DNA from 2 places in the Lysinibacillus sp. CNPSo 3705 genome. Region 1 is predicted to be linked to the other one. Evidence: predicted binding sites of a transcription regulator. Region 1 holds the regulator's gene; the other holds the start of a gene.
What was found. Region 1 encodes CtsR, which represses protease genes until heat stress. Its sites were predicted from a motif close to ATGGTCAATAAAGGTCAAACA; they were not measured.
Positions count from the first base shown of each region.

Region 2: a site for CtsR is predicted at 2,286-2,306, ahead of PVA17_RS19080 (ATP-dependent Clp protease ATP-binding subunit). Genes of this name have one in related genera too.

Region 1 is NZ_JAQZSD010000002.1:70,562-77,622, forward strand. Features, by position in the region: gene PVA17_RS01175 (acyl-CoA thioesterase) at 1-315, shown strand, start outside; gene PVA17_RS01180 (globin-coupled sensor protein) at 363-1,673, opposite strand; gene PVA17_RS01185 (hypothetical protein) at 1,968-2,177, shown strand; gene corA (magnesium/cobalt transporter CorA) at 2,284-3,243, opposite strand; gene PVA17_RS01195 (class I SAM-dependent methyltransferase) at 3,293-3,979, opposite strand; gene PVA17_RS01200 (DUF4870 domain-containing protein) at 4,100-4,405, shown strand; gene PVA17_RS01205 (CtsR family transcriptional regulator) at 4,801-5,271, shown strand; gene PVA17_RS01210 (UvrB/UvrC motif-containing protein) at 5,285-5,833, shown strand; gene mcsB (protein-arginine kinase McsB) at 5,830-6,939, shown strand; gene PVA17_RS01220 (ATP-dependent Clp protease ATP-binding subunit) at 6,929-7,061, shown strand, end outside.
Region 2 is NZ_JAQZSD010000055.1:1,408-8,468, reverse strand. Features, by position in the region: gene PVA17_RS19095 (prolyl oligopeptidase family serine peptidase) at 1-367, shown strand, start outside; gene PVA17_RS19090 (metal-sulfur cluster assembly factor) at 421-729, shown strand; gene PVA17_RS19085 (Crp/Fnr family transcriptional regulator) at 1,411-2,097, opposite strand; gene PVA17_RS19080 (ATP-dependent Clp protease ATP-binding subunit) at 2,370-4,496, shown strand; gene PVA17_RS19075 (YjzD family protein) at 4,545-4,739, opposite strand; gene PVA17_RS19070 (beta-ketoacyl-ACP synthase III) at 5,951-6,889, shown strand; gene fabF (beta-ketoacyl-ACP synthase II) at 6,921-7,061, shown strand, end outside.

The DNA of each region.
Region 1 (7,061 bases):
GTTACAGCCTCTATTGATTCAGTTGATTTTTTATCGGCAGCACATGTAGGGGATATTTTAGAAATCGAAAGTATTGTTTCCTCAACTGGACGTTCTTCAATGGAAGTTTACGTTCGGGTTATTTCACGAAACATTGAAACTCGTGAGGAAAAATTAACGACAGAATCCTTTGTAACGATGGTTGCAGTAGATGATGATGGTAAACCTAAGCCAGTTCCTGCAATTTATCCTGAAACAGATGCAGAAAAACGTCTGTTTGAAACAGGCCCTGCAAGACGAGAACATCGTAAGCAAAAACGGGAATTACCGCATTAAAAGAGAAAAGGGAAATTGACGTATACTGTCAGTTTCCCTTTTTGTGCTTACATTTTTAACTCATTTACCACATTAATCAGTGAATCGGAGGAAGAAGAAACGAGTGTAGCTCCTTGTGACAGTTCAGTAATCAAGTTAGAGATTGTTGAAATATCTCTGGATGTATTTACATACTGCTGTTGAATTCCAGCAACAGCATCGGCGATATCATTAAATGATTTAGATAAACTGTTTTGTGTATCTACGCTATGTTGAATCTTTTGATCCACGTTAATAACTGAATTAGACATTGTTGTAATATTACTTTCTGTTTCTCTAATGAGATGAGAAACATTTTGTACAGCATTTTTTGTCTCTTCTGCAAGCTTACGAACTTCCTCTGCTACAACAGCAAAACCTTTACCATGCTCACCCGCACGGGCTGCCTCGATAGAAGCATTCAATGCTAATAAGTTGGTTTGATCGGCAATTCCCGTAACTAGCCCTACAATCTCTGATATTTTTTGAGAAGATGTGCGTAATTGGTTCATCGTAACTTCAAGACTGTTTACACTTTGCAAAATAACTTGTATTAAATCATTTTGATCTTGTAGCTGCTGCTGTCCGCGTTTGGATTTTTCCTGTGTATCAGCAACGAAGGATAAGCCTTGTTTAGTCGCTACTGCGATATCGTCCGTTTGAGAAGAAATGACTAATAAAGAGGCTGCTGTTTCTTCACTAATCCCATTGAGCTCCTCTGCCGTTTTTTGAATGGTAGTGACAAGTGCGTGTTTTGTGTCATCAGCTGCTGCTCGAATGCGTTCCTCTTCTTTTTCATAGGCTTCGATTACAAGCTGCTGCTCGAAATTAATGATTTTGCAGAAGGCATTGATAGCACGTATGGCATCATGTTTTGATAAATCCAACTCATTTGTAAAGCGTGTAAATGTCGTTGTTAATGACTGGAATGAGGCGATATACCACTTTGATTGTAGACCAATTCGAACATGGGTTTCAGCGATTGCCTTCCGTTCATCAATATAAGCGTTGTTAATATGACTTTCGAAAATATCACTCAAGTGCTTATGTAAAGTAACTTTTAAACGATCGATTTGTGACGTTCTGTTTATAATATCTAACAAATCTTGGCTTAAACTAATAGCTGCATAAAATTGATCCACCATTTCAGGAACTAAATCTTTAGCTAAAGGCTGTAGTTGTTTAATGATGGCTAAATCCTCAATTGTTAAATCTAAAAGTTGCAACTGTTTTTGAAGTTTTGGATAGTTTGATACATCCAATTGTACATTATTTTTATAATTTTCAGGTGCTAATGTAATTGAGTAGCTAGAATCGTTCTTTTTTGTAAACCAACTCATTGTCTGTTTGCTCCATTCTTTATAAATGCATAGTAGTATATAAAAATCGAATTGCTTAGTTTGTTAATTTTTCGGAATATATGGTATTTAGTCTATTCTACTATTTTTTGTCGTGAATTTGGTTAAAATTTTAGTGTATTTCTTTATTTTTTATAGGCATTATAGACGACTGTCGCTTAAAAGTCATGAAATAGACTATTAAAAAGGTAGTAGGTAAATTGAATTTAAAATAGGAAACCTGTAAAATACGAACTGTTTAGATTGAACGTAACAATGGTTTTGAGGAGGTATTACATGGAAAAGAAGCGTTTCAAATTTGTTATTCCGGTTATGGTAATTGTAGCGATTGGCTCGGTTTACATGTTAAGAAACTACTATGCTGAAGTACCAGACTTAGATCAACTATTAATTACTATCTGTGCAACAATAGTATCTGGGGTACTCGCTTACTTTTTATTTCCACAGCAAGGCGAACATAAAGTTGATGATCGTGGTCCTTACTGACAGTAGAAAGGCACCTTAGAAAAATCTCAGGTGCCTTTAATATGTTGTGCGAGTAAACGCTTTGCGCGGGTACTTCTCGTCATCGATGACGATGGTCCTGAAGGAATTAAGGTTTAAATAATTTGAACCAGCCTTTAAGCTTAAAGACTGCCAGCATAAATAAAGCGATAAAAATCATAATTCCGAGTACGATAAAGTAGCTAAATCTCCCGTGTAGCTCTGGCATATATTCGAAATTCATGCCATAAACACCGGCAATGAATGTTAGCGGAATAAAGATTGTTGAAACAATTGTTAAGGTCATCATGATGCCATTCATACGACTAGAGCTCATCGCCATATAGCTATCACGCATATCTGCAGTGAGCTCACGGTTGGATTCAATCATTTCGGTGAGTTTAAGCAGATGATCGTAAATATCTCCGAAATAAGCTCGTTCTGATTTATTTAGTGAAAATCGGTAAGAGTTAAGGATACGATATAATAGATCACGCATTGGTAATATGGTGCGACGTAGATCAAGCAAATCACTACGGAATTCAAACACAATTTTCATAGCGTTAAGGTTACTTTGATAGGTAAGCTCATCTTCTAGTGCATTTAAATGATCCTCAATCTTATAGACAAGCGGGAAATAGTTATCAACGATTTTATCGATTATCTGGTATGTTAAATAGATGGTGCCACGTTCCCAATTCTTTGGCTGTTTTTCTAACATCATTTGTACTCGATCTATCTCCGGTGCTGAATTTTTATGAAATGTGACAATAAATTTATTAGAAACAAAAATGTTTACTTCTTCAGCTGTTAATTCTTCGTTAACTCTTTGGATAACAAAGAAGTGGAAATCATCATAAAAATCGAGCTTTGGTCGCTGTAAACGCATTAAACAATCTTCTATAGCGAGTGGGTGAAAATGGAAAAATGTATCTAACAGTAGTTCTTCCTCATCGGTCGGACAATTAAAATCGACCCAGTACCATTCAAATTCGTTTTTGTGTATATCTTCAAGCGGAAAATCCTTTATAAGCTTTTGGTCTTTTGTAATGCCAATTGTACGTATCACAGCATTCACCTCAATTCTGTTAATTATAGCTTAACAGGTGTATATATCTTCACAACAAACTTTCTTTATAACATATCCAACCACCAAATAAAGCAGTCGCAAAGAATCTAGATGGTTTTGTAAAACCTGCCTGCTGTAATAGTGCTAAAATGTCCTCTTCACGCATAAATGAAAGAGAACGTATCGATTTCTCCATTTCTGCTACTTCCGATGGTGTTAGCTTTGTATGCTGTAGCCAATAAGCACGCCATAAATCAAATTGTAGCTCAGTTTCTAAGGAACCTTGCTGCCCATATTTTGAGACGAGGACAAAGGGAGCACCAGGCTTTAAATTATTCGCTATTTCTTGTAATGTTGCAAGCTTCTCCTGATCATCTTGTATAAAGTGAAGCACTAATACACAGCTTGCTGCATCAAACTTCACTGCAGGTAACTGAGTATCCAGTATAGTTCCTTGATATAAAGAAATATTATTAGGTAGAGATTTTAAACGTTCACCAGCGATTTGCAGCATCGCTTCTGACGGATCTATACCAACAAATGACCAATGAGGACTTTTCTCAGCAAGCTGTAAAATCTCATTGCCGCTTCCGGAGCCAACTACTAAAAATTCAGCTGTTTCATGTAACGCAGATTGGTAAAAGGTTTGTGTCAAACGTAGCATTGCATCATAGCTAGGGAGCGTGCGACGAATACCTTTTTCGTATTCGTTGGCAAGTTTGTTATTAAATTCCATCGGTTATCACATGCCTTTCAAAAAAATTTTAAAATCCAATTTATATTTGAAACTATTTAAGAAATAGATCCGTAAATAGTAGTACATAAAATAAAAAATTAAATGGAAGGATTGATATAAATGGAAACTAAATGGTCTAAGGTAATCATACACGCAAGTGCGTTTTTTGCGCCATGGTTAGTACCGATTATATTTTTCTTAATCAGCTCAGATGAAGAGGTAAAAAGTATTTCCGTGCAAGCCTTATTGTTCCAAGTTGTGATGGGGGTATTAATGACAATTTCGGGGATTTTAAGCTTCCTAATCATTGGTATACCGTTCTTAATTGTGTTTGGTATCATGTATTTTATTGCACCAATTATCGGTATTGTAAAGGCTCTATCTGATGAGCATTGGCGTTATCCAATAGTTGGTCGATGGGTATAATTTTTATAGACGCAAGTATATGCTAGTTGCATATGCTTGCGTTTTTTCTATAGCTGAAAAGGGCATCTTATAACTAAGAAACTTATTTCAACGGTTGTCCAAACATCCGCTGAAATAAGTGAAGCCTCTGGCGGATGTTAGCCTAAAATCATCGCTTCCTTACGATAACGGCTAACTGACCTGCATCAAGCTGCTGACGCTACGCTTTCGGGCAAAAAACATCCTGCTCGCCAAACCACAAAGCCGATTCCGGACGCAATTATTTCTGGCATAGGCATAATTGATTTTTTCTAAGTGCGAAATAATTGCAATTATTTTCAAGCGTTTTGTATAATATACTCAAAGAAAGTCAAAGATAGTCAAAGTCAGTGAAGTAAGCGAGGTGTATTCCTAAAATGCGTAATATATCAGACATCATAGAAGGCTACTTAAAGCAAGTGCTTGAATTAGGTGGAGAAGGGCATATTGAAATAAAACGTAGTGAAATCGCAGATAAATTTCAATGCGTGCCCTCACAAATAAATTATGTAATCAATACTAGATTTACTGTCGAGCGAGGTTATCTTGTTGAAAGCAAACGTGGTGGTGGTGGATACATTCGAATTTTACGTGTCCGCGCGAATTCACAAATTGATCTGATTGATGATGTCCTCGCGCAAATAGAAGGTGGGGCATCGCAAACAATGGCAGAAGATTTAGTGTATCGACTAATTGATGAGCAGGTAATTTCAAAGCGAGAAGCGAAATTAATGTTAGCAGCAGTTGATCGCTCAACTCTCGATTTGCAACTCCCATTACGGGATATTATTCGAGCAAGAATTTTACGAGCGATGCTAACAACGATTAAATATGAACAGCACAAATAAAGAGGTGATGGGAATGATATGCGAACATTGTAAGCAGCGTAATGCGACAGTTACCGTAACACAAATTCAAAATGGTCAAAAAGTAGAGCATCATTATTGTGACGTCTGTGCCTCGCAGTTCCATCCATTTCATGCTGAGTTTAAGCAAGAGCCAATATCTATTCAGCAGTTATTATCCAATTGGTTTGGCTCCCCTACATGGCAGCAACAACAAGTGGGTGAAAAACAGCAGGCACCACCACAACCGCAAACATGCCCACAATGTGGATTTACGTATAAACAATTTTTAAAAGAAGGTAAGTTTGGATGCCCTAGCTGCTATGATACCTTTGGTGAACACTTACCGAAGCTCTTTAACCGTATACAGGCTGGTCCTCAACATATAGGAAAAATGCCCGGTGCCCAAAATAATGTCTATGTCATCAAAAAGCAAATTGAAGATATTCGTAAACGTATGAAGATTGCTGTAGATGAAGAACAATTTGAAGAGGCCGCAAAGCTTCGTGATGAAGCGAAGGAACTTGAGAAGCAGCTACAATTTGAAGGTGGTGATGTGTCGTGATGATTGAGTCATTTTTAGAGCGTGCTACACCGATATGGATGAGTGTAGAGGACGATTATTCAGATATTGTCATAAGTACACGCATTCGCCTTGCTCGAAATTTAGATGGTTATCGTTTTCCATTAGCCTTTACAGAGGATGAAGCATTACAGGTGGAACACGCAGTTACACATGCAATCAAGGATAGTACAGAACTTCGAGAAAATTATTCATATTTTGCTATTAAAGACTTAACGTCTTTACAGCGTCAAATACTTGTGGAAAAGCACTTGATTAGTCCTCAGCTTGCAAAAAAAGAGCGAGTTGGCTCCATGCTCTTATCTGATGACGAATCAACTAGCATTATGGTGAACGAAGAAGACCATTTACGCATTCAATGTATGACGGCGAGCTTTCAACTTCAAAAGGCATACGAGCAAGCTAATAAAATTGATCGTACCTTAGAGAAAGCCTTGCCTTACGCATTTCGAGATACATTTGGTTATTTAACAAGTTGTCCAACAAATATTGGTACTGGTTTACGAGCATCTGTCATGATGCACCTGCCTGCCCTTACACTTACGGGTCAGATGAATCAAATCATTAATGCGATGACACGATTAGGAATGACGGTAAGAGGAATATATGGGGAGGGTAGTGAAAATATAGGGAATGTTTACCAAGTGTCAAATCAGATTACACTAGGGAAAACAGAGGATGATATTTTAGCCGATATCCAAAGTGTCGCTGAAAAAATAATTCAAAAAGAACGACATGCAAGAGGAAAGTTAATGGAAAAAGCAGAGCTTGCCTTAGAAGACCGTGTATACCGTGCTTTAGGGACATTAACACATGCTCGAATTTTAACGAGTGAGGAAGCTGCTACCTGTCTTTCAAATGTTCGTTTAGGAGTAGATTTACGGTTAATTGAAGGTATTAAAGCGACTAAATTAAACGAATGTGTTGTTAGTATGCAACCTGGATTTTTACAGAATTACGCAGGTGACGTTTTGCCACCTACTGAGCGAGATCGCGTACGAGCGGAAATGCTTCGTGAGGCACTATCTCGAGAAAATATGAGTAAGCCTATTATTCGGAGAAAAGGAGAGGATTCATTTGATGTTTAATCGTTTTACACAACGCGCGCAAAAAGTATTACAGCTTGCCCAAGAAGAGGCAATTCGTTGGAAACACGAATCAATTGGAACAGAGCATATTCTATTAGGGCTTATCCGTGAAGGTGGCGGTA
Region 2 (7,061 bases), on a different contig from region 1:
AGCAGTATGTATGGGTGCGCCAGGGTTTCTTAAATTAGCGGAGTATCAATTACAGCAATTCGCTAAAAGCGGTGTAAAATTGCCAATGTCCGAAGAAGAAGTACAACAAACGAATGAGCTTCTTGCTAAATATGATGTCAGTCTAACACCAGAAAAATTCGCAGGAAGACCTGTGTTATTTTGGCATGGGGAATTAGATAAAACCGTTCCTTTTAATGAAACGTATAATTTTTATTTATCTTTACGCAAATACTATGAACAAAATCCAGAAGACTTAAAATTTTTAGCAAATAAAAGAGCGGGCCATGCTGTGTCACGAGACGGTATGTTAGCAGCAACTGAATGGCTTGCACAGCATTTGGCATAATAAGATGCATCTGCTATGATTAAGTTAACACTGTGACGGAAGGAGAAATACAGATGGATCAAGATATGAAAGACAGCATGTTAGGTGCATTAGAAAATGTAATTGACCCTGAGCTTGGTATTGATATCGTCAACTTAGGTTTAGTATATGATGTAGAGTTAGATGAAGAAGGTGTAGCAACTGTTACAATGACATTAACTTCTATGGGTTGCCCGCTAGGACCTGTTATTGTTGATCAAGTGAATACAGCTTTAGGTGAGCTTCCAGAGGTAAAAAGTACAAATGTCAACATTGTATGGAATCCACCTTGGTCAAAAGATAAAATGTCACGCTATGCAAAAATGGCATTAGGTGTACGCTAAGTCCACATAAAGCAGATAAAAAATCTCCGCTTGCAACAGTAAGCGGGGATTTTTGCATCAAAAAACCATTGTGCTAATCAAAATAGGGCTCTTCGGCAAAACGAGGGGTTGATTTCCGTTCCGGCTGGGCGCTTTGTAGCTGACGCTTCGCTTTCGCACAGAGCAAAGCTTCCTGGTGGCGTCCGGTGAGCCGCTTCACTCGCTTTGTGATCTGATCCCTGAGGAGTCGCCCAGTCTGAACTCCAATCAACTGAATCACATGATGTACGTTTTAACAAAATAACACCCAACTTTTTAGTTTTATCGGAACACTTTTAGGAATTATCGCCCAACTTTTAAATTTTATCGATAAACTTTCACGTTTTATCACCCAACTTTTCATTTTTATCGACATCCACCTTCCAAAGAGCAAATACACAACTTTAACAAAAAGGTTTCGTCTGCCGAAAACGAAGTGTCAGCGGCAACAATATACAATTACATCACTGCTATAAGTTGTTCCGAAATTTATAAAAGTTCTACGCTATCGCTGATTGGAGTTCCAGGCTACTCGACGCTCGCCCACAGGAAAGCGAGTAGCCTGGAACGGAAATCTCCCTCATAATATACACAACGATTTCCTTGACCATTATAAAAAATCCCCGCTTACAACTCATAAGCGGGGATTTTGCGTATAACGATTTAATCAATACGACATATTTGTAACGGACAATTCTCACAGGCAATTTCATCCTTTAAAAATTGTAAATCGTGAATGGTAATATAACCTTTTTCGAAGGATATAATATTTCGCTTCTTTAAGTCATTAAGCATGCGATTAATCATTTCGCGACTCGTCGCACATAAATTAGCGATTTCTGTATTTGTTAATGGGAGGTCAATATAAATAGTGTCATTTTCTAAAGGCTTACCATAAGTATTTGAAAGGCGGATGAGTGTTGAAAATAAAGCGCCCTTTTTACCATTTAAAACTAAATCGCGCAAACGACTTTGATGTTTTAAATTTTCTGTTTGCAACCATTTCATATATTCCACCATTAAATTAGGTTGTTCCACTAGTAAAAGTTCCAATGATTCACGGCTTAGTACAAATAAACTAGAGGGTTCTAAAACTTTAGCAGTCATAGAATTATACGTAAGTTTACAAAATAATGAGCCTTCTCCAATAATACTATCTGGACCACAAATACGAATGGTTAATTCCTTCCCATTCTCTGTTTCCTGGCTAATCGAGATAGCTCCTGTTTTTATATAATAAATTTCTTGCGCACGTTCGCCCTCTAAAAAAATTTTACTATCCTTATTTACTTTAATAAAAACACCGTGCTTTTGAAAAAGATCATGAAATTTTTCTTGTATATAATCCATTATAACCATATTTCCAACACATCGCTTTCTTTTTGTAAAAGATGTCTAATTATTACAAAAGGATGGTGAACAATTTCGATACTAAATCTAAGAAACATACTTTTATTATAACGTAATTTTCCAGTTATAAGGGAAGAAATTTTAGGGCTAATTCTTTGCGGAGGTTTGTCGTGTGTTGTAAAATAAAGTTAGTCAAAAAAGGTCAAACATTTTTTGTGAAACAGAATGGCAAACGAGATTCCGCTTAACATTATTGAAAAGGAGTGCTAAATATGCAATTTCAACAAACAGATGACAAAAAACCATTAGAAAAATTTGGACGTAATTTAATAGATGAAGTAAAAAACGGTAAAATGGATCCGGTAATCGGACGTGATGAAGAAATTCGAAATGTCATTCGTATATTAACACGTAAAACGAAAAATAACCCTGTTTTAATAGGTGAGCCGGGGGTTGGTAAAACAGCAATTGTAGAAGGGTTAGCCCAACGTATCGTAAAGGGTGATGTGCCTGATGGGTTAAAGGATTGCATATTGTATGAGTTAGATATGAGTGCTTTGATAGCAGGTGCTAGTTATCGTGGACAATTTGAAGAGCGCTTAAAAGGTGTTTTAAAAGAGGTAAAAGACTCCGAGGGGCGCATCATTTTATTTATCGATGAAATTCATACAATTGTTGGTGCAGGTAAAACAGATGGTGCGATGGACGCTGGGAATATGCTGAAGCCAATGCTTGCACGAGGTGAGCTACATTGTATCGGGGCTACAACATTAGACGAATACCGTATGTATATTGAAAAGGATCCTGCTTTAGAGCGTCGTTTTCAACAAGTGCTTGTACGGGAGCCATCTATTGAAGATACCGTTTCCATATTACGAGGCTTGAAAGAGCGCTTTGAGTTACATCATGCAGTACGTATTCATGACCGTGCGATTGTAGCGGCAGCAGAGCTTTCAAATCGTTATATTACAGAGCGTTTCCTGCCAGATAAGGCCATCGATTTAATCGATGAAGCATGTGCGATGATTCGAACAGAAATAGATTCCATGCCACAGGAGTTGGATGCAGTAACGCGCCGTATTATGCAGCTCGAAATTGAGGAGCAAGCGTTACGTAAAGAAAAGGACGAGGCAAGTAAAAAACGTTTAGAGCAACTCAGTGAGGAATTAACAAAGCTGAAAGAATCCTCAGAGGGCATGCGTAAACAATGGGAAACAGAAAAAGAAGCGTTACACGGCATTCAGAAAAAACGTGAAAAACTTGATAAATACCGTCGTGACTTAGATGAAGCAGAGAGTAAATATGATTTAAATAAAGCTGCTGAACTACGACATGGTAAAATTCCTACACTTGAAAAGGAAATTCAAGAGATGGAAAAACAATTAGAGAATGGTACGGAATCACGTATTTTACGTGAAGAGGTAACAGCTGATGAAATCGCATCTATCGTTTCACGCTGGACGGGGATACCAGTGACGAAATTAGTAGAAGGTGAGCGTGAAAAATTATTGCGCTTAAAAGATACATTGCATGAGCGTGTAGTCGGACAAGATAATGCTGTACAGCTTGTTACAGAAGCGGTATGGCGTGCTAGAGCTGGTATTAAAGACCCGCATCGACCAATTGGTAGCTTTTTATTCCTAGGGCCAACAGGTGTTGGTAAAACAGAGCTTGCAAAGGCACTAGCGGCACAGCTGTTTGATTCTGAGGATCATTTTATTCGCATTGATATGAGTGAATATATGGAAAAACATAGTGTATCACGTCTTGTAGGGGCACCTCCAGGCTATATTGGCTATGAAGAGGGTGGTCAATTAACAGAAGCAGTTCGTCGAAATCCATATTCAGTAGTGTTATTAGATGAAATTGAAAAAGCCCATCCTGATGTTGCAAATATTTTACTGCAAATATTAGATGATGGACGCATTACGGATAGCCAAGGTCGTATGGTCAACTTTACGAACACAGTGATCATTTTAACTTCTAACATTGGCTCAAGCTATTTAATGGAAGCGAAGGAAGACGATGTTGCAGTTGAGGATTTAGTGATGGCTGCACTGCGTCAACACTTTAAACCAGAGCTGTTAAATCGTATGGATGATATTATTATGTTCCATGCATTATCAGATGAACACTTTACTGCGATTGCTTGGAAATATGTCGAACAGCTTGTCAAACGAGTGGCTGAGCAAGACATTACTTTACAAGTAGAACAACATGTAATTGACTGGGTTGTAGAACAAGGAGCAGATGCTCAGTTTGGCGCTAGACCACTAAAACGCTTCGTGCAACGCTATATTGAAACTGCGGTTGCAAAAGAATTGCTTCGAGGTGAAGTATTACCAGGTGAAACATTGCACATTAGAATGCATGATGGTCATTGCATAGTTGAAAAATAACAAAAAAACCTGTTCCGCATTGAGCGAAACAGGTTTTTTCTAGTTGAATTAATGATTGTCTGCAGCTTCTGGAGTTGACTCGTTTGGAATAACTGCTCCGATGATGAAAACAAGAATTGTAAATACAACTGATGTGACAACAGCAGTTTGGAAATCAAAATCAACACCAAGTACAGAGCTTACTACGTAGTTTAACATTGAAACTAGTAGGAATGACCATATGAATGTTACGATATATTGCATTAATTTCACCTCAACCGAACTTTTTTATATCATTATCATATCATAACATAAATCGAAAAAAAAAAAACCTTTTCTGTGAAACATGGCGAATTTGTCACAACGATAATTCTAATTTGTACTTTCATGCAATTTCATTGGAATGGCGAAATTCGAAGACGTTGTAAATGCTGATGCTAGAGAGAGTCCTTGGTTGTTTGAATGTGGAAAAATAATCGATTGGTTCATGCCTACTTTCGATTTCCAGTTTCACCACGAAGTGTATCTTTTCTTAGATTCTACATTAATGGCAGGTAATAATTATTATCATTGTTTTAATGCGTGAAGAAGTTATAGAGAAAAGTTTTAGGAAAAAGTGGTTCATACTCGCTGCCATTTTATTTTATGGTGAGCGTATGGTTATCTTTTATTTAAACTAATGTTGAGTTTTAAGGTATCTCATAGCGAATTGGGTCATCTGTATGGGTCATTTTTTTGATTTGAAACTTTTTTACATATCATTCGTAGTATAACTAGACAATTCGAATTGATAGAACTGAAAAAAGGGAGAAATAAAATTTTGAACCATTGAATGAAACAATTACTTTTTGTGATTTACTTTATTACCATTGCGGATGCGTATTACTCAACGTTGTTTATTGAACCGAAAGCACCACCGCAACATCAGACCATTAAAGCGTCAGCCATTACGTTCATACAACTACGGTAGCAAACCTAACAAAAAGAAATGTACAACACGTCGTTTGAAATCTTCCGTAGTGCAACACACCAAGCAATGTCTTCAGAGCATAAAATGTTCCAAAGAGAAGATGATCCTTAACGACCTATTAGAGCATAGATTGGACATACGCAGATTCATGCGAGAGCCACCTTTCATCTTTTTACGCTATCGACTTTTACGTTGTTGATAATTTATCTATTAACAAGGCTAAAGCTGCAGATTTATTGCAGCTTTTTTTTGCATTAACCGCCATTTTTAATTTTTTTCAGCAGCTTCACTTATTCCCAAAAGTAATGCTTTTTCTTGCATGATTTCCGGTGCGGATGGGTGATTCTCTAAAACATATCGGGTGCCCCAAGTCGGAACGGAAATGACCCCCACGTTAGTAATAAGGGACGTTAAATTTAATTCATCTTGCACCAATACTTCATTATGAGTTATAATTATGACCAGTTACTAATAATTGATAGTAAGAAAGCAGAGGGGTTGCTAAATGAACGCTGGTATTATAGGAATTGGCAAATACGTTCCGGAGAAGGTCGTTACAAATTTTGATTTAGAAAAAATGATGGACACTTCGGATGAATGGATTCGAACTCGTACAGGGATTGAAGAACGCCGTTTTGCTGCAGATGACCAAGAAACTTCAGATTTGGCAGTAGCTGCTGCAAAAGAGGCTATTGCAAAAGCAGGTATTACACCAGAGGAAATAGGCTTAATACTTGTAGCAACAGTAACACAAGATCAAAATTTTCCAAGTGTAGCATGTATGGTTCAAGAGCAAATTGGAGCAGTTAATGCGGCTGCGATGGACCAAGCGGCTGCTTGTTCAGGATTTATATATAGTTTAGTCACAGCAAAGCAATTTGTAGAATCAAATGCTTATAAATATGTCTTAGTAGTAGGTGTTGAAAAACTATCGAAAGTACTTGATTGGGAAGACCGAAATACCGCTGTGTTATTCGGTGACGGTGCAAGTGCAGCAGTCGTTGGTCCGGTATCAGAAGGTAGAGGTATTTTATCATTTGAGCTTGGTGCAGACGGTACAGGTGGAAAGAATTTGTACTTAACACAGCAGGACACAATCGCTATGAATGGCCGTGAAGTATTTAAGTTTGCAGTTCGTCAAATGGGTGAATCTGCAGTAAACGTATTAGAAAAAGCAGGTTTAACAAAAGAAGACGTAGATTTTTTAGTGCCGCATCAGGCGAATATTCGAATTATGGAATCTGCTCGTGAGCGTCTAGAACTACCACCGGAAAAAATGTCGAAAACGATTCATAAATATGGGAATACGTCGGCAGCGTCTATTGGTATTTCCTTGGTAGATGAGCTTGAGGCAGGTAAAATTAAAGATGATGATTTATTAGTACTTGTTGGATTTGGCGGTGGCTTAACATGGGGTGCCGTTACAATTAGATGGGGAAAATAAAAAACGAAAAATGCTTGAGGGGAGTAAGACAATGAGTAAACGACGAGTAGTAATTACAGGAATTGGCGCAGTTACACCACTAGGGAATAGCATCGAAGAAACATGGACTAACATTAAAGCAGGAAAATCTGGCATTGGCGAGTTAACTCGTTTAAATAAAGATCTTTTCGCA